3 regions of the Halobacillus sp. ACCC02827 genome follow, and region 1 is predicted to be linked to each of the others. Evidence: predicted binding sites of a transcription regulator. Region 1 holds the regulator's gene; each other region holds the start of a gene.
What was found. Region 1 encodes LexA, which represses DNA repair genes until DNA is damaged. Its sites were predicted from a motif close to CGAACATATGTTCG; they were not measured.
Positions count from the first base shown of each region.

Region 2: the regulator LexA is predicted to act here: its motif matches at 2,084-2,097, upstream of QRD89_RS17195 (YolD-like family protein).
Region 3: the regulator LexA is predicted to act here: its motif matches at 2,096-2,109, upstream of QRD89_RS11230 (Y-family DNA polymerase).

Region 1 is NZ_CP128168.1:1,780,017-1,785,788, forward strand. It holds gene QRD89_RS09465 (zinc-binding dehydrogenase) at 1-437, shown strand, start outside; gene QRD89_RS09470 (hypothetical protein) at 778-969, opposite strand; gene QRD89_RS09475 (methyl-accepting chemotaxis protein) at 1,287-2,195, shown strand; gene QRD89_RS09480 (N-acetylmuramoyl-L-alanine amidase) at 2,406-3,515, shown strand; gene QRD89_RS09485 (hypothetical protein) at 3,597-3,830, shown strand; gene lexA (transcriptional repressor LexA) at 3,853-4,476, opposite strand; gene QRD89_RS09495 (YneB family resolvase-like protein) at 4,768-5,427, shown strand; gene QRD89_RS09500 (DUF896 domain-containing protein) at 5,529-5,762, shown strand.
Region 2 is NZ_CP128168.1:3,246,488-3,252,259, reverse strand. It holds gene QRD89_RS17205 (ABC transporter permease subunit) at 1-1,328, shown strand, start outside; gene QRD89_RS17200 (YwhD family protein) at 1,450-1,992, shown strand; gene QRD89_RS17195 (YolD-like family protein) at 2,117-2,458, shown strand; gene QRD89_RS17190 (transglycosylase domain-containing protein) at 2,526-4,577, opposite strand; gene speE (spermidine synthase) at 4,709-5,539, shown strand; gene speB (agmatinase) at 5,546-5,772, shown strand, end outside.
Region 3 is NZ_CP128168.1:2,108,655-2,114,426, forward strand. It holds purine riboswitch at 1-45, opposite strand, end outside; gene QRD89_RS11220 (YqkE family protein) at 172-396, opposite strand; gene QRD89_RS11225 (iron-sulfur cluster biosynthesis family protein) at 393-722, opposite strand; gene QRD89_RS11230 (Y-family DNA polymerase) at 787-2,061, opposite strand; gene QRD89_RS11235 (hypothetical protein) at 2,206-2,391, opposite strand; gene QRD89_RS11240 (hypothetical protein) at 2,384-2,590, opposite strand; gene QRD89_RS11245 (hypothetical protein) at 2,649-2,801, opposite strand; gene QRD89_RS11250 (LolA family protein) at 2,829-3,896, opposite strand; gene QRD89_RS11255 (sensor histidine kinase) at 3,899-5,368, opposite strand; gene QRD89_RS11260 (response regulator transcription factor) at 5,365-5,772, opposite strand, start outside.

The DNA of each region.
Region 1 (5,772 bases):
TTGTTGGGGACATGGCTTTAGAGGAAAAGTTGAAGGATTTGGGGGCAACTCATGTACTATCTTATAAATTAGATCAATTAGCCGATGAAATTATGAACATTAATGGCGGTCCTGTTGATTCTGTTTTAGACGTGGTGGGCGATGCACTGTTCTTCACTTCCCTCCAAGTATTGAAAAAAGGCGGGAAATTTTGTACATCCGGCTCTGCGGGTGGTCAAAAGACAGAACTTGATTTTAGAACCATGTACTTAAAACACATCACCCTGTATGGCTCTGTTTTAGGTACAAGAGCAGAATTCAAACAAATGTTAAAAGAAATTTCAAAAGGAAGAATTAAGCCCGTAATTGATCGTACATTTCCTCTGGAAAAAGCGAGGGAAGCCCAGGCTTATTTTAAAGAATCAGGAAAATTGGGGAAAATTGTATTACTCCCATAGTAATAAATTGTTGGGGCAAGTTATTTGAGACGGAAATAATCAAGAAGCAAGGGCAGGGATACTAAAGATCAACAAATGAATCCTTTTTGACTTCAAATTCAAGTATAAAGATTCGCCAAGATAGGCAGTCATACATCTTATTAATCACCTTGGAGATATGAGAATAAAACCAGCTGTTCATGCATACAACCATAATTTCCGTTCTCTTAAAAAACAACGGTATTATACTATGATCATTGTTGTGCGCCGTTTTGGTATGATTGGTTGCCTTCACAACCCCCTGGGCTCTGGGTTCCGGGGGGTTTATGCTTAAGCTTGATTGGTGAGCAAGAATGACCACTTAACAGTCTTTAATTAATCTTACAATCAAATCTTCGTACGTATCCACTTGAGCCTGTAATTTTTCGTTTTTCTGCTTTAATTCTCTTATACGACGAAGCATTTCATCCATTAACTTGAGTTGTTCATTATCCGCATGATCATTATCGATATCATCATACAAACAAATTAACTTATCCATCAACTTTTCCAATTTACCACTCCTTAATACCTAAATATGAATATAATTATACGGTATAAAATGAGTAACTTCCTTCAAAAACATTTTGTTTAACTTTTCTGAATACTGCGAATGGCATTAAACTCTTATTATATCAGTTCTTATATATAAAAGACATGCCTGCAAATAAAGAATTCATATGCTGGTTTTTCACCTTATAAATGCCAGGTAGAGGCCTTAAATGAAAAGCATACGAGTGGAAAAAATGTACCCGGGGTGGTTTTCAACATTTTAATTAGGGTAAAAGTACCTATGCGTAATGGAAAATAAATAAAAATAAGGGGAATGAAATGGTTAGTAAAACAGGTAGAGATGTCATGGAAAACCGTTTGTTTCAATCCATCAACGATAATTTGGCGATGATATATTTCACAACCGATCGCAAGGTACGCTACGTGAATGATCGGTTTGCAAAGACATTGGGTTATACATCCAACGAGGAAGTTATAGGGAAAGATCATAAGGAGTTCTGTTTCCGGGATTTTTCTGAAAGCGGAGAGTATCTGCTTTTTTGGGAAAATTTAAAAACGGGGAGGAGTTTCCAGGATAAAATTCTTAGAAAGAACAGACGCGGAGCAGAAATTTGGCTGGAAGCGACCTATATGCCTGTTTGGGAGAATGGAGTAGTCAGTGGAATATTAAAAGTTGCTACAGATATTTCAGAGCGCCAGCAGGGACTTCAGGACCTTGTAGGCAGGTTGAAGGATATGTCTTACACATTAAATGAAAAGGCGGTCCAAGGATTAGCCTTTCAGAATGATTTAAGTGACAGAGTAGATCAGATTTCTTCGATATCTTCTGAAAACACGGAAACTCTTGGGGAGCTTGGTATTCAAACAACTAAGATCCAGGGAGTGGTTAAGACCATTCGTGATATTGCTTCTCAGACAAACTTGTTGTCATTAAACGCCGCAATTGAAGCTGCGCGTGCGGGAGAGCACGGGAGAGGATTCGATGTCGTTGCAAAAGAAGTGCGCAAATTATCGAATAAAGTGGATAAGTCGATCAGCGAAGTGAATGAAAATGTAGAAAGCATCACTAATGAAATAGAAAACATCACAAAGGGAACGGTAAAGATACAAAAAGATGTAGAGGCAGCACTAACACAAATTAAGTCCGCTAGTGAGATTTATCAAGAGCTTGTTGGAGACGGAGAAGAGCTGGGAGAAAGGGCCGAACATTTGCAGAAGATTATATAGATAGAAAGAAGGAGTGCCCGTGGAGAGAACGGAGCGCTTCTTTTGTATGATAATGGCTTTTTCTATGGGATAGAGGCGGATATCTGTGCCCTTTGTTATGGCAGGATGGAACCAACGGACAAGAATATGCATACCCTTGTTACATAGATGTAGTTACTATGGACCATCTATTGGTTCTGGTAAATTTATAGAATAGTAAAGGAGAGCATCATGGCAAGATTAGTCTATCCAAGTGGAAGCTGGAATGGCAGGTTAGTGGCTTTGGATGATGGACATGGAATGGGGACTCCAGGAAAGCGGACTCCTTACATCCCGGAACTGGGGCGTCAGATCAAGGAGAATGAATTTAATAGGAAAGTTGTCGCTTATCTATCAGATATTCTCTTGTTTCACGGATTCCGTGTTTTGTTGGTTGCACCAACCGATGCAGATACGCCTCTTACGACAAGAACAAATGAGGCCAACCGATACAAAGCAGATATCTACGTATCGGTGCACTACAATGCATTTGATGGTTCTTTCGGGGGATCAGATCCCAGTGGAATCGAAGTATATGTCTATCCCGGTTCTTTAAATGGGTCTGCGGGTAGGTTGGCATCACTTGTCGGCAAATATTTACGAAGAGGCACACAACAGAATTGGCGCGGTGTTAAAGAAGGCAATTTTCATGTGTTGCGAGAAACAGATATGCCTGCAATTCTAACCGAAAACGGCTATATGGATAACAGGCGCGAGGCTTTATTAATGATTAATGAAGCTTTTCAACAAGAAGTAGCGAAAGAACATGCGCAGGGAATCTGTGAGTACTTTGGTGTTGCTTTCAAAGGAATCGGTGAGACGATTGACACAAACTACCTTTCTCTTGGGGATACGGGTGAAGCGGTGCGTTTACTGCAGAATAACCTCTTGAAATTGGGTTATTCAATGGGAGGATACGGGGCAGATGGTTCCTTCGGTCCGGCTACAGAGGCCGCTGTCAAAGCTTTTCAACGAGACCAGCGGTTAACGGTGGATGGTTTTTATGGTCCGAATACACAGAGAGCCATGGAAGAAGCCTTAAAAAAATTGGAGGATGATGAAATGGAAGAAGTAGCAGTTGTTATCAATTCATTTGCCGATTTCCCGGCTGTGGAAACACTCGCCATACGGGAAAATGCAATGATTGCGTTAAGGCGTACGGCAGAGAGGCGCCAAGTGGCTAAAAAGATAATCGTTGCAGGTGGAGGAACTACAGGACTGAAAGGTTCTAATTTCGTTGATTTATCAGGAGCGACCCGTCTCGAGACGGCTCGGAAAATTGAAAATTATTTAAAGCGATGAACCAGCCCAGTATTTCCCGGTATACTTCCCGAATACTTGCTCCTATAATATAAGAACAAACGTTCTTGCAGGAGTGATAACATGCGTCAACTTTTAAATCGTTCCATGACGGAGCATATGCCTTTGGAAATCATTTACCTTGCACGTGATCAATCCATTACTCAGCGATTTATCAGAGTCATCAGGATGGATGAGACCTGTTTAGTGGCGTATTGTTATACACGGAAGCAGGTAAGGACGTTCAGATGGGATGGAATTCTTTCGGTAGGTGTCGTATATAAAAATAAAGGATTAGAAGAAAGAAGCGGGGCTTAAAATAGCCGCCGCTTCTTTTATTTTAATGTACTGTCCGGTATAAACCGACAACTCGACCTAAAATGGATACATCACTAAGAATGATCGGTTCCATTGTCGCATTTTCCGGCTGAAGCCTGATGTGGTTCTTTTCTTTGAAGAAGCGTTTCACCGTAGCTTCTTCTTCCTCTGTCATAGCGACGACAATGTCACCGTTCTGAGCTGTCTGCTGCTGTCTGACTACTACCATATCTCCGTCCAGGATTCCTGCTTCTATCATACTCTCTCCCTGTACGATGAGCACAAATGTGTTGTCGTCCGTTCCTGCAAGCGTATCCGGGAGTGGAACGTACTCTTCAATATTTTCGACAGCGGTGATGGGAGACCCTGCTGTGACCTTACCGATCACAGGGGCATAGGCGACCTCGCTTCTGGGAATACTGTGATCCTCTTCTAATTCAATAACTTCAATTGCCCGCGGTTTCGTAGGGTCCCGACGGATAAAGCCTTTTTTCTCAAGCCTTGATAAGTGTCCGTGCACAGTCGAGCTGGAAGCAAGACCCACAGACTGTCCGATTTCCCTAACGGATGGTGGATACCCTTTTAACACTACCTGTTCTTTTATGAAATCTAGTATTTCTTGCTGCCGCTTGGAAAGTTTATTCATAGATTAGCACCTCGTACATAGGATTATAGTAACCACATTGTACCATGGAGGGCAAAAAAACACAAACAAGCGTTCGAAAAAAGTCGTTGACAGGAACGTACATTCGTATATAATTAAAAATATCAAATGCGAACACAGGTTCTTAGGAACGTTCGTTCTTAATATGGAGGGGTTCACATGTTCAATAAACTATCCAAACTGGACGTCACGTACATCATTTTGTTTGTTGTCAGCTTCGCTTTTCTCTATTATTCTATGGTAACGAGCGGATAAGAGAGGGGTTTATTGTAGATGAAGGTTGTTTTGTACTGCCGCGTCAGCACGGAAAAAGAGGCGCAGATCTCATCGTTAAAACGCCAGAGGGCGGAATTGACTGCCATGGCAGAAAATCACGGGTTGGAAATTGTCGATTGCATTGAAGAACAGGCAAGCGGCTACGAAATAGAAAGAGAAGGTATTTTTTCTGTTTTGGAGTACCTTTCTTCAAGACAGGCAGATGCATTGCTGATTCAGGATGAGACGAGGCTCGGAAGAGGGAATACGAAGATAGCCCTTTTCCATCAGCTTAACAGGCTTGGGGTTAAGGTTTATTCCCTTACTCATGAAGGCGAACTTCAGATTTCCGAGTCGGATTCTATGGTGCTTCAGATCGTTGGGATTGTGGAGGAGTATCAGCGGAAAATCCACAATATGAAAATACGAAGAGGAATGAAGAAAGCTGTAGCAGAAGGATATGACCCTTCTGAAAATTTATCCAACAGACACATGGCTCCGGGCCGTGAACGACTCCATTTTCCAATTGAAGAGGTTGTGCGACTTCGCAATAATGATTTGACATTTAAAGATATCGCAGCGACGCTTCGAGGACTGGGATATGACGTTTCTAAAGCGACCGTACATAGAAGGTATAAAGAATACCTATCGCTTGAAAAGGAGACGGAAGAACTGTAATATAAATAGACGATAGACAAGGGTCTGAAGGCTGCTTGTCTTTTTCCGTTTTATGTACCATCGTCTGCTTATCGATCACTAATAAAAAGGAGCAGGATCATATGTTATCCCAAGAGAAAATCAAGCGAATTAATGAGTTGGCCAATAAATCCAAGCAGGTGGATTTGACAGATTCCGAAAAAGCAGAGCAGAAAACGCTCAGACAGGAATACTTGAAAAACGCCCGCAAATCGTTTAAGAACCAATTGAAAGGTGTAACGGTTGTAGATCCAGAAGGAAACGACGTGACACCGGCAAAATTGAAACAGATGCAGAAGAATGAGAAGAAAAATTAACTTCCTCCGC
Region 2 (5,772 bases), 1.5 Mb from region 1:
CGCTTTCCAGTCTATTGATCATTGAATACATATTTAACATCAACGGAATCACAACGGTGTTCATAGACGATTTCCGGCCCATTGTTTCTGCTTTTGTCCTTTTTCTTTTGTTCACTCCATTTTATTTACTGTATCAGGGAACGGAGTCTTTCCTTATCAAGGATGGACGGCGCTTGGAAGAAGAGAATATGCACATGAATTCCTTTATGGGCAAAGGAAAACGTACGGGAGGAGTGCGGTTCTCCTTCATCTGGAGAGAAATACTCGCCCACTTTAGGAATATCAAATTCCTGACCGGCTTCCTGATCATCGTCTCGACGGTTATCGTAAGCATCGTCTATACAATGACTGCCGATCCCCTCGTCGATCAGTACTTTCAAATATACGATGAGAATGATCGACTGGTGAGCGGTGCGCCCCATACACCGGAGTACGTTTTTCTTGGGACGGACGTCCTTGGATTCAGCGTATTTGATCAATTGCTTGTCGGGGCGAAATACACGATCCTTTTTGCATTGGCTATCGCTTTCCTGCGCATCTTTATCGGCTTTATTCTGGCAGTCCCGTATACGTTCTTTCTGCCGTCGAAATGGCAGCAGGGGATCGAGAAGCTGGTGGACGGCATGCACTTCCTGCCGATGACGGTCATCGCCTACCTGCTTCTCCGGCCGGTGTTATGGATGCCGGAGGGAGGGTTTGTGACGACGGAAACCGAGCGGATCCTGTACCAGGCTCTGATCCTTACTCTGCTGGCTGCTCCGCTTGTCGTAACGCTGTTCGGAAAGGAAATGAAAGGGATCATGAAAGAAGAGTTTGTTGTCAGTACCAAAGTACTTGGAGGCAGTTCCGTCCATCTTCTATGGAAGCATCTGCTTCCACATATGAGTGCAAGGATAGGGGTTGTTTTCGGGCAGCAATTCATTCAAACGCTGCTGATTTTCATTCACCTCGGCGTATTTGATATTTACTTCGGCGGCACAAAAGTTACGTACGAACCATATCAGAACGATCCACCGCTGAGTACGACCTACGAATGGTCAGGGTTAATCGGTTCTGCGAAGAATTCTCTCATGACCGGCCGGTGGTGGCTGATCATTCCCGCTCTTCTTTGTTTTGTCGTTATTATCGCCTCTATGCAGCTTATCATCCAGGGAATCAAAGATGTCCAGCAGCGGAGGGTAGGGGTGCCGGTGGAAGGACTGCACCTGCTCCGTGCCCGACGATCTAAGAAAGAGAAGAGACAACCCCGATATAAAGATCCTGCTACGGAGGACTTCACTTTTATGAAGCGGGCGTCCGGCGAGGACTGGAGGCGAGATGAATCATAGGAGACTTAAACAAGCGTTTGATTAATGGGGTGTTCGACGCTTCCTTGACAATAATCCTGCTGTTGTATGTTAAAATGGGACAAAATAGCTGGTGTACACAATGAGGAGGAGCGTTTAAAGCATGAGAGAATTCGATCAGTTCAAAAACAACAAAGACTCGGAAGATAAGAAAAAGAATCAGTTTACCATCATTAAGGACGACTCCACGGACGGCCACGGCGGTTACGGTGTCGGTTCCATAAGCCTGGAGAACATGACGCCTGTCATCGTCGATCCGAATGAAGAAGAGGCCTACGTCGATATGGGAGCTCTTCATGCGAGAAGTAAAGTCGAGAAGCGGATCAAGTTCATTACGGACAGAGAAGTCGTGAAGAACGGTCTGCTGTATTGGATTGCCTGGGTCACGGTGGAGTTTAAAGAAGGCAAACCTTGTTATTATGGAGTGGCAGCGAGCGAAATCGTCGTCGACCGTTCCATCAAGCGTGGCTACAAACTGATGCCTGAGCACGTGAATCATATGGATAAGTCATTGAAAGGGAAGTATGTCGTTGATCACATGGATGAAAAGTCCAAGAAAATTCTCGGTGACTACTTACGGGATTTCAAGCCGGAATTGTGGGAAAATACGACGTCTTCTTTAAAGGAATCGCTAGGAGTAGAATGAAATGTTCCGCTCCCGCATCTGCGGGGGTGGATTTTTTATGTGTCATTCCCTTGAAAACCCAGTATACCTTTTGCTTTTTTGTGTTAAAATGAGAACAAACGTTCGTTTTGGAGGAGAGAGCGAAATGGATAATCGAAATCGTGACCGTGGGACGATCAAGTGGACGTCCTTAATGCTGCCGGAGCATGTAGAAATGATTAAAAACCTGTGGAAAGAGGATGAACGGGTGGAGAAAGGAATCATCGATGAGCAGAAGGCGGCGGAAGTCGATTTTCTGCTGCAGCGGGCATGGAAAGATGATCTTACTGTAAAAGCCAGAGTGCATAACGGTTTTGATTACGAGGATGTCATACTGAAGCTGAAGCAGTTGAACAAAACGGAGCGGCGGGTGAACGCAATAAACTGGAAAACGAAAGAGCCCTACAGCTTCCGTTTAGATGATCTTGCGGATCTGGCTATTTTATAGCAGATAAAGAAAACCCGGACGTCCGTTTATCGGATCGCCCGGGTTTATTTTTAGGAGAATATTGAAATTAGAAGAACCAGTCGACCACATCTTTGAACCAAGGGTCATTCTTGAATTCCTCCTCTACATCCTTGCTGTCATCTCCGCCGCAGACTTCATCAGGAATTGCGGCTTTCTCCATATACACAAGCCGCTCCTTAGGACAGTTCGGTCCGGAGAGGGCCCCGGTGTCAGGGTCGATATAGACGCCTTTCAAGCCCGGCGGTGGAATGAAAGAAGCTTCAGGAAGCGGCTCGTGGACAGCCTCCATCGTATCTGCCCAGATGTTCTTGGCATAGCGATGGTCGTTAAAGTCTTCGAGTACTTTGCCGCCTTCATCATACCCGATCCACACGGCGGACAAATACTGAGGACTGAAGCCGATCATCCAGCTGTCGGTATCCGTTGTTCCTGATTTGCCGCCATACATACGTGTCAGTTTGCCGTTGATTGGTGAACCGGTGACGTCTGCGTAGTTGGCGTTAAGCCCCGAGTCAAACATGCCTGTCATCATATGCGTCACGGCGAATGCCGTTTTCTTATCAATGGCTTTATCCTTATCGTAAACCGGTTCATATTCATACAAAACGCTCCCGTGCTGATCGGTGATTTTGCTCACCGTATGCCCGGAGATCGATTCTGTTCCCTGCACGAGCTTGCCGTAGGCGGTTACCATATCCAAAAGGGATACAGAGGAGTAGCCGAGGGCAAGGGAAGGGTTCGGTTTGAATTGCTTATCGATACCGAAATCCTGCAGCGTCCGGACAAGCTTCTCCGGTCCGATGTCCATATGGGTAGAGACGGCATAGATGTTATCGGATATGGCGAGAGCCTGAGCCATCGTAATCGGTTTATCGGCAAACTTTCCGTTGAAGTTCGTCGGAGCATACGGTTCACTTTTTCCGGACACTTCAAACTCTGTCGGTTTGCTTTCTATCATGGTGACTGGAGAGTAGCCTTCCTGCAGCGCTGCGTAATAGAGGAATGGTTTGATCGTGGATCCAACCGGTCGTTCCGCCTGGGTGGCACGATTATAAGGGCTCTCTTCGTAATCTTTCCCGCCGATCATGGCTGTGATGGCTCCGGTCTGATCATCCATGACCGCAGCAGCGACCTGTATCTCTTCCTCCGCGGGTATATTTTTCTTCACCTTTTCTTCGAGGATATTCTGGTGGTCTTCCTTCAACGTCGTATGGATATGGAAGCCTCCGCTTTCAATTTCTTCCCTGCTTACGTCAAGGATGCCGGCTGCTTCTGTCACGACCTGGTCCTGAAAATAAGGAGCAATTTCCTTCTCCTCGGATTTGTCGGGATCTGCATACGTAATGCTTGCGGTTACGGCCGCCTCTTTCTCAGATGGCGTGATGTAGCCGTTATTCTCCATTTCCGTCAATATAAGCTCCTGACGTTCTTCCGCATTTTCTTCATTATCTAATGGAGAATAATAGCTCGGTCCCTTAGGTATTCCGGCAAGCATACTGGCTTCTTTCAAAGAGAGCTCTTCCGCATTTTTATCGAAGTAATACCTGCTTGCTGCTTCTACTCCATAGGCACCGTGTCCGTAGTAAATCGTATTTAGGTAGCCTTCCAGAATTTCATCTTTATTGTAGAAGATTTCGAGACGTAGGGCATACATTGCTTCATGGAGCTTCCTCGTCCATGTCTTGTCATGGGAAAGGTACAGGTTCCTGGCGTATTGTTGTGTGATCGTACTGGCTCCTTCCGCCATCCTCATCTGCTTCAAATCTGTGAGAGCCGCGCCTGCGATTCGCTTGAAATCGAAGCCGAAATGGTTATAAAAGCGTCTGTCCTCAATGGCAAGGGTGGCATCTTTCAAGGACTCCGGCATGTCATCGATGTCGATCCAGTAGCGTTCTTCGGCTCCTTGATCCTCGCCGATAATTTCTCCGTCCGATCCATAGAAGACCGTATTTTGTTCAGTCGTCAAGGAAGGAGGCCCTTGGATGACGGCTGCAATCAATACACCGATTGTGAGGACAACTCCGGCAATCAAACCGAACAAAGCCAGCTTGAACCCTCGCTTCCCCCATTTATACGTACGTTTAAATAATGAGCGCATCTTTTTATACTCCCAACTGTTAAGAATGTATAAAGACTGCTATTATTATGTGAGAATACGTAGTAAAATAAACTTCTTGTGAAAGTTTATATACAATGGAACTACTTATAGATGAAAAAGGAGAATGAAACATGGGTACATGGTTTACCGAGAAACAAACCGAGAATTTCGGTATTACAGCGAAAGTCAATCGTTCGCTTCATAAGGAAAAGACAGATTTTCAAGAGTTGGAAATGCTGGAAACGGAAGAATGGGGGAACATGCTCGTTCTTGATGACATGGTCATGACGACAGAGAAAGATGAATTCGTCTATCACGAAATGGTTGCCCATGTACCGTTGTTTACTCATCCAAATCCGAAGAACGTCCTTGTTGTCGGCGGCGGAGACGGCGGTGTGATTCGTGAGGTCTTAAAGCATGAAGGGGTGGAGAAGGCGACGCTTGTCGAAATCGACGGCAAAGTCATCGAATACTCCAAGGAATATCTTCCATCCATTGCCGGAGCGCTGGATGATCCGCGTGTGGAAGTCAAAGTAGATGACGGCTTCATGCATATTGCGACAAGTGAGCAGGAGTATGATGTGATCATGGTCGACTCCACCGAGCCGGTGGGCCCTGCCGTGAACTTGTTCTCTAAAGGGTTCTATGAAGGGATTGCCAAAGCGTTGAAAGAAGATGGAATCTTTGTTGCGCAGACGGATAATCCATGGTTCAAAGCAGATTTAATCCGTCAGGTGTACGGCGATGTGAAAGAGACGTTCCCGATCACGAAAGTGTACACGGCGAATATTCCGACGTATCCGAGCGGTCTTTGGACATTCACGATGGGAAGTAAAGTGTACGATCCACTTCAAGTGAAAGAGGAGCGGTTCACGTCTATTGATACGAAGTACTATACAGAAGAGATTCATAAAGCGAGTTTCGCTCTTCCGAAATTCGTAAAAGATTTGACGGAGGAGTGACAGGCCATGATTTTTGATGAGTCGTATTCCGGCAAAGTGTTCATTATGAGCAGAGCGACAGAAGAAGAGGCGGATGCTGTCATCTACGGCATGCCGATGGATTGGACGGTGAGCTTCCGTCCCGGATCCCGTTTCGGTCCCAACCGGATTCGTGAAGCTTCGATCGGGTTGGAAGAGTACAGTCCTTATCTAGACAAGCATTTGGAAGAAGTACGTTACCATGATAAAGGGGA
Region 3 (5,772 bases), 330 kb from region 1:
AGGCCATATTCCTGAACTTATACAAGGTACTTCATGTATCAATTTATAACGAGAATCATAACAACGAAGGGGCTGTGGGTCAATCGTTTCCGTCGAAGTCCGGGAATTCCCGCTTTTCTGACTACGGTTCATCGATCTCCTTCCAATGAAAAAAGCCCCCGGGATGGGGACTCATTTTTTAAATTTCTTCCAATCCATGTCACTCTCGTTGAGCAGCTCTTCAAAGCTTTTGTTCGCTTCTCTTTGTTTCCGTTCAGCGATCCGGCGTTCCTTCTCTTTCGCTTCACGGATCTCCTCCTGCTTTTTCAGCTCGGCCTTTTTAGACTCCAGCTTCGTCCAAACATCGGCACCAAGCTGATCCGCAAGTGTTCCACTCGTTTGTTTCTTCTTGCTCATACCGCAGCTCCTTTGACCGTTTTAATCGGGATGATCGGATTTAGGATACCGTCCGGGCTGGACAGGCGGAACGTTCCCTTGGCAAAATCCAGCTTCATTTCCTGCTTGAAAAAGACAGACTGCTGGTCGTCGATGACGACAGGATACGCTTCATTTTCCACTTCTTTATCCGTATCGTACCGTTTATCATCAAAGCGGATCATAGGAAGCCCGTTCACACCGCAGCCGCAGCCTTCGGTATCATAAAACAGCCGAATAATCGGACGCTCCGTTTCTTCCATCCGCTTCAGTTGTTCCATTGCTTCGTCTGTTATCCTTAATTTCATCTTTCATCCCTCCTGTTCCTCTATTTTAAAAAATCCGGGACGTTCGTGCAATCGTTCTGTTTCTCTATTCTGCATAGTGACCTCCGACAAGCCGGCTCCGATGGCGGGCCGTGCCCGCATCGGTCCATGACACGGCCCGCAGCAGCATATCCTGACCGTACCGCTCCCTTATTTCATCCATTACATACCCAAGATCCCTTTTCCTGTCCCGGGCGTGCTGGAACAAATCAAGCTGGATGTCCGAGTCTTCCGTTATATTCCCAAGAGAAATGGAAATCTTACGTACGACCTCGCCGTTATAATAGCGGCTGAACAAGACGAGACATGCCCGGTAAAGGTCCATCGTAATACTCGTCGGATGCTCGACGGAAACCGACCGGTGGAAACCGGACCCGCCTTCCGTTTTGCTGTAGCCGATACCGAGGGAAATCGTTCGTCCCGCATGCCCTTTCCGCCGGGCGCGACGGGCGACTTCCTCGCACATCTCCAAGATGACGTACTTAACATCCTCGGGCTTATGATAATCCCTCAAGAGAATCTGACTCTTCCCGTAGCTGACCTGCCCCTGGATGATCGGTGCCCCGGGATCGGACAGATCGACACCGTTTGCATGGTAAAAAAATTGATTGCCCATGACCCCGAACGCTTTCTCCAGCTGTTCCAACGGAAACTTCGCCAGCTGGCCGACAGACCAGATCCCCATCCGGTTGAGCCGCCGTTCCAGACGAGGACCGATCCCCCACATCTCGGACAATGGTGCCACCGGCCACAGCTTCTCTCTGAAGTTGTCATACGTCCAACGGGCAACACCCTTTTTCTTCGCTTCCAGATCCAGGCACAGCTTCGCAAGCAGCATGTTCGGACCGATGCCGATCGCTGCATCCAGATGGAACGTTTCCTTCAGCTCATCTATAATCATTTGGGCAGTTTCTTCCGGATTGCTGAATCTCCCTTCTCCGTTCCCCACTTCAAGAAAGCTTTCATCGACGCTGTAGGTGTGGATCTTCTCTTTCGGCACGAATTTATGGAACAAATCCGTCACTTGCGTGGAAATCTCTAAATAGGTTTTCATTTGAGCGGAGACGATGACGATTTCCGGAACGGAGGGAATTTCGAACAGGCGGCTGCCTGTTCGGATGCCGTACTTCTCCTTCATAGCGGGCGTCGCCGCCAGAACGACACTTCCCCTGCGCTCCATATCTGCAACGACCGCGAGCGGACATATCAGCGGGTCGAGTCCCCGCGCGACAGCCGCGCAGCTGGCATAGAAACTCTTCATATCGACACAGAGGATCCCCCGGTCTGGATAACTACCGTAATCGATGTTCGGATTTTTCATACCTGCTCCTCCTTTTCCTCTACATACTATTATGCGAATATATGTTCGCATTTGCAAGTGGCAATTACTGTTAGAGGAAAACTGACAAAAAAGAAAAAGTCCCCTTTCCTGCAGAAGGATAAGGGGGACCTTTATGAGAAACCATTACTTTTCCCGGCTTCTATGTACCTTTTCTGCCCGGGCCACGCTCAAAAACGCTGCGATTTGAGCAAGCACAAGGTAAAAGACAAAATACTCACTGGAAAGGACTGCAGATAAAACAGAAAGAAGACTGAAAAGGGACGCCGCACAAAATCCCGTTATCGTCTTCTTATCTATCCCTTCAGCCATAGTGACCGATCCACTTAAGCAAAAGCACCCCGACGCATGTGACGACCGCCCCCACTGAAAATACGAGCAGCATCACCCGCTTGCTCCTCGTTTCCCACCAGGCTAACCCGGCGGTGGCGGCGGTGAAGAGCATGCCGAAAAGAAACGAAGCAAATGGACTTGTCGGAATAATCCAATCGTACCAATGAACAACTCCCATCGATTCAACCTCCTGCCATCAATCGTACCGATACTGCTCCTTACAATCATATACCTGCTTAGAGAAGCGAAACCGTGAGGACCGCAGCAGATAAAGTACCTACAGCTGTAAGAATGATGATTTTACGGTGACCCTGCCTGTCCGAAGGTTTGAGCAGCTCTTTTATTGCTGCTGCCCATATCCAGATAGATGCGATAGCAATCATCCCCATATTTACTCTCCATCCTTTCCTCGACCGTCATTCCAACGCCTCGGCAATGGCAAATATTTCTTCCTTTGTCAGCTCCGGGTCTTCCACAAGGAGCGAATACCGAAGTCCACCTTCTTCCCAAAGGAGGTTTGTAATGACATCTTCCGTAAAGACGCCCTTCGTCCCTCGGACTTCCACTATTTCTTCCCCGCTGAAACCGGCAGAAAGGTTGTCTTCCGGAGCTTCAAAAGAAGTCAGTGTGAACTGCCCGTATCCATCTTTGCTATAGGATTGATTCACCTCGGTACGCTTTAGCTCTTTGCTGGAGAAACGATCAACAGCTGTTAATTCATAGGCCTCATCCTTGACCTTCAAAACAGGCTGACCGTAGATTTCCTCTGCCTCTTCAAGAGACGTCTCCTCCGTTAAACCGAGATCATCCATCTCTTTCACCTCGACACCCTGAGGAAGGTCCATCGTAAAGGTACGGTCGTCGAAGGAAGGGTCCACATCCAATTCCGTCACCGTATATTCCGTCTTAAGATCCTCACTATGGGCGACCATTTTGATAATGATCCAATGCTTATCGGAAATCCAATACTCCTCGTTCCCGCGGAATCCCCCGTCCTCTTTCGGCACGGCTTTGATATGGTACGTTCCAAATCCGTTCACTTCTTCCTCCCCAATGAGCTCGACGTCATGGGTTTTCCTTGTCTCTTGAAGCATTTGCTGCAGCTGCTCCCGTTGAGACTCCCCGGAAAGCATTTGTTCTGTCCCGGGACTGTCTATGGTGAATGCTTCTCCCTGCTCTTCCGAATAAAACATAGTTGTCTTCCCATCATTCAACGACTGGACAGCACCACCCTCCGTATCTGCGATGACCTTGATCCGATTATTAGCAACATCCGACCACTGTTCCATTGTAGAGCGGTCAATGGTATCGTCTCCTTTTTGGACATCCATCTCCATTTTCATATAATAGCGATCCAACTGATCTTCTTTTTCGACCGCATTTGCTACAATCTGATCCGGCGAGTACGCTCCGCCCGACTCAGCGGAGCAAGCCGATACGAGACACACACCTGCTGTAATGACTCCAATTAACCACTTCCTCACGTTTAACCCTCTCCTTCATGTACTTGATTGAACAACATAGCAATGATCATCCCGCGCCCGGGCACGGACCAAAGCTTCATCTCTCCTTCATGGCTTTCAGCAATCATATGGGCGATGCTTAATCCAAGCCCCGATTGTTTGCCGTCATCCGACGTCCGGGAAGCTTCTCCTTGATAAAATGGCTTGAGTACCGATTCCAGCTGCTGTTCCGCAATCGCCGGCCCTTCATTCTGTACAAGCAAGAGCGCTCGGCCCTTTCTTTCCTGGAACATCTCTTCTGCTGCCTCCGGGAAAACCCACCCGGGCAGCGGCTCCTTTTCGCCAAGGACGGCGGCAAAAATGGTTTTTCCCTCCGGCGTATAGCGCAGGGCATTGCTCATAAGATTATCGAGGTAACGAATCATTTCCCTGGCGCTCATCCGCACCGTTCCTTCGATTCTCTCTTCTTTTAGAAACAGGACTCCTCGGGCACGGGCCATCTCATCGTAGCCCTCAAACAACATATCAAAGAATTCTTCTGCATCCACTTCAGGCCGCTCCATCTCATAGCTGCTGGACTGAAACTTGGCGAATGTCGTCAAATCCTCAATCAGACCTTTCAAGTGATTGGATTTACCTGCGAGGATCTGCAGGTATTCTTTCCTTTCCTGTTCCGTCAACCCTTCTCCCTGCAGAGCCTCCGCATAGGTCTGTAAAGATGTCAGGGGCGTCTTAATATCGTGGGAGAAAGAAGCCATCATGAGCTGCTTTTCTTCCTGCTCCCGGACGGTTTCTCTGTTGGCCGCTTCCACCTGCTCCTGCATGCTTTCGAAATGAGTCATTAACTGGCCGAGCTCATCCTTCTTCTTATCCGGGAAACGCACCGTCGTCTGGTAATCTGCAAAGCGGTCCATACCAGAAATTAAACGCTTTAAGGGAAGGTTCCACTTGCGGTGCAGCATCCAAAGCACCCCGGAGTAAATGAGTAGAAATAAAACCCCGGATAATGCAAGAATACCGATGCGCCTGTTCTTCACCCCTTCCACCCATTCCGAACGGTCGATCCGGATGTCATAGATCCCTTTTATCTCCCCGTCAACGAATACCGGCTTTTTTACGGAAAGGGACTGAAAAGATAAGTCATAGTGATAAAGACCCTGCAGCAGCGATTGACGGGGCTCGATCCGTAAATCATTGGATTCAGAATTATAGACCATCAACCCATCCGATCGAAACAGCTTAACGGCTACGTCGGAATCATTCGTCACCGCTTCCCATTCTCGATTAAATTCTTCGCGTGGTCTGCGCTCATACCAGTCCACGGACTGTAATGATGCTTCCAGTTCATGGATACGCTCTGTTAACTCAAACGTATCCGCCACCCTTTTCTCATGGTTCCATTCCTGCACCCAGAGAAAAAAGCCATACGCGCCGGCGAGCGGGAGGATCATGACGAGCAGATACGTAATCATCAGCCATGTCCTTATTTTCATGAGAGGACTTCCCCGATAAAACGATAGCCGGTTCCCCAGACGGTCTCGATCCATATCGGTTCTTTGACATTTTCCCCGAGCTTATTTCGAAGACTCTTGATATGGACATTGATCGTGTTATTACCATTAAGCTCCACCTCTCCCCAGATGTGTTCGTACAGTTCCGCTTTGGTGAAGGTACGAAGCGGATGTTGAATGAACAACCGGAGCATCGCGAACTCCTTAGCCGTCAGCATAACTTCCTTCCCTGCCACTTTCACCGTCCTCTTCTCCACATCCACTGCAAGCTCACCGGAGTACAAACACTCCCGTGACAGTTCCTGTTCCGGGTTTCTGTAGCGGTCATACCTGCGCAAATGGGACTGGACTCTGGCTGTAAGTTCCATCAGACTGAAGGGTTTGGT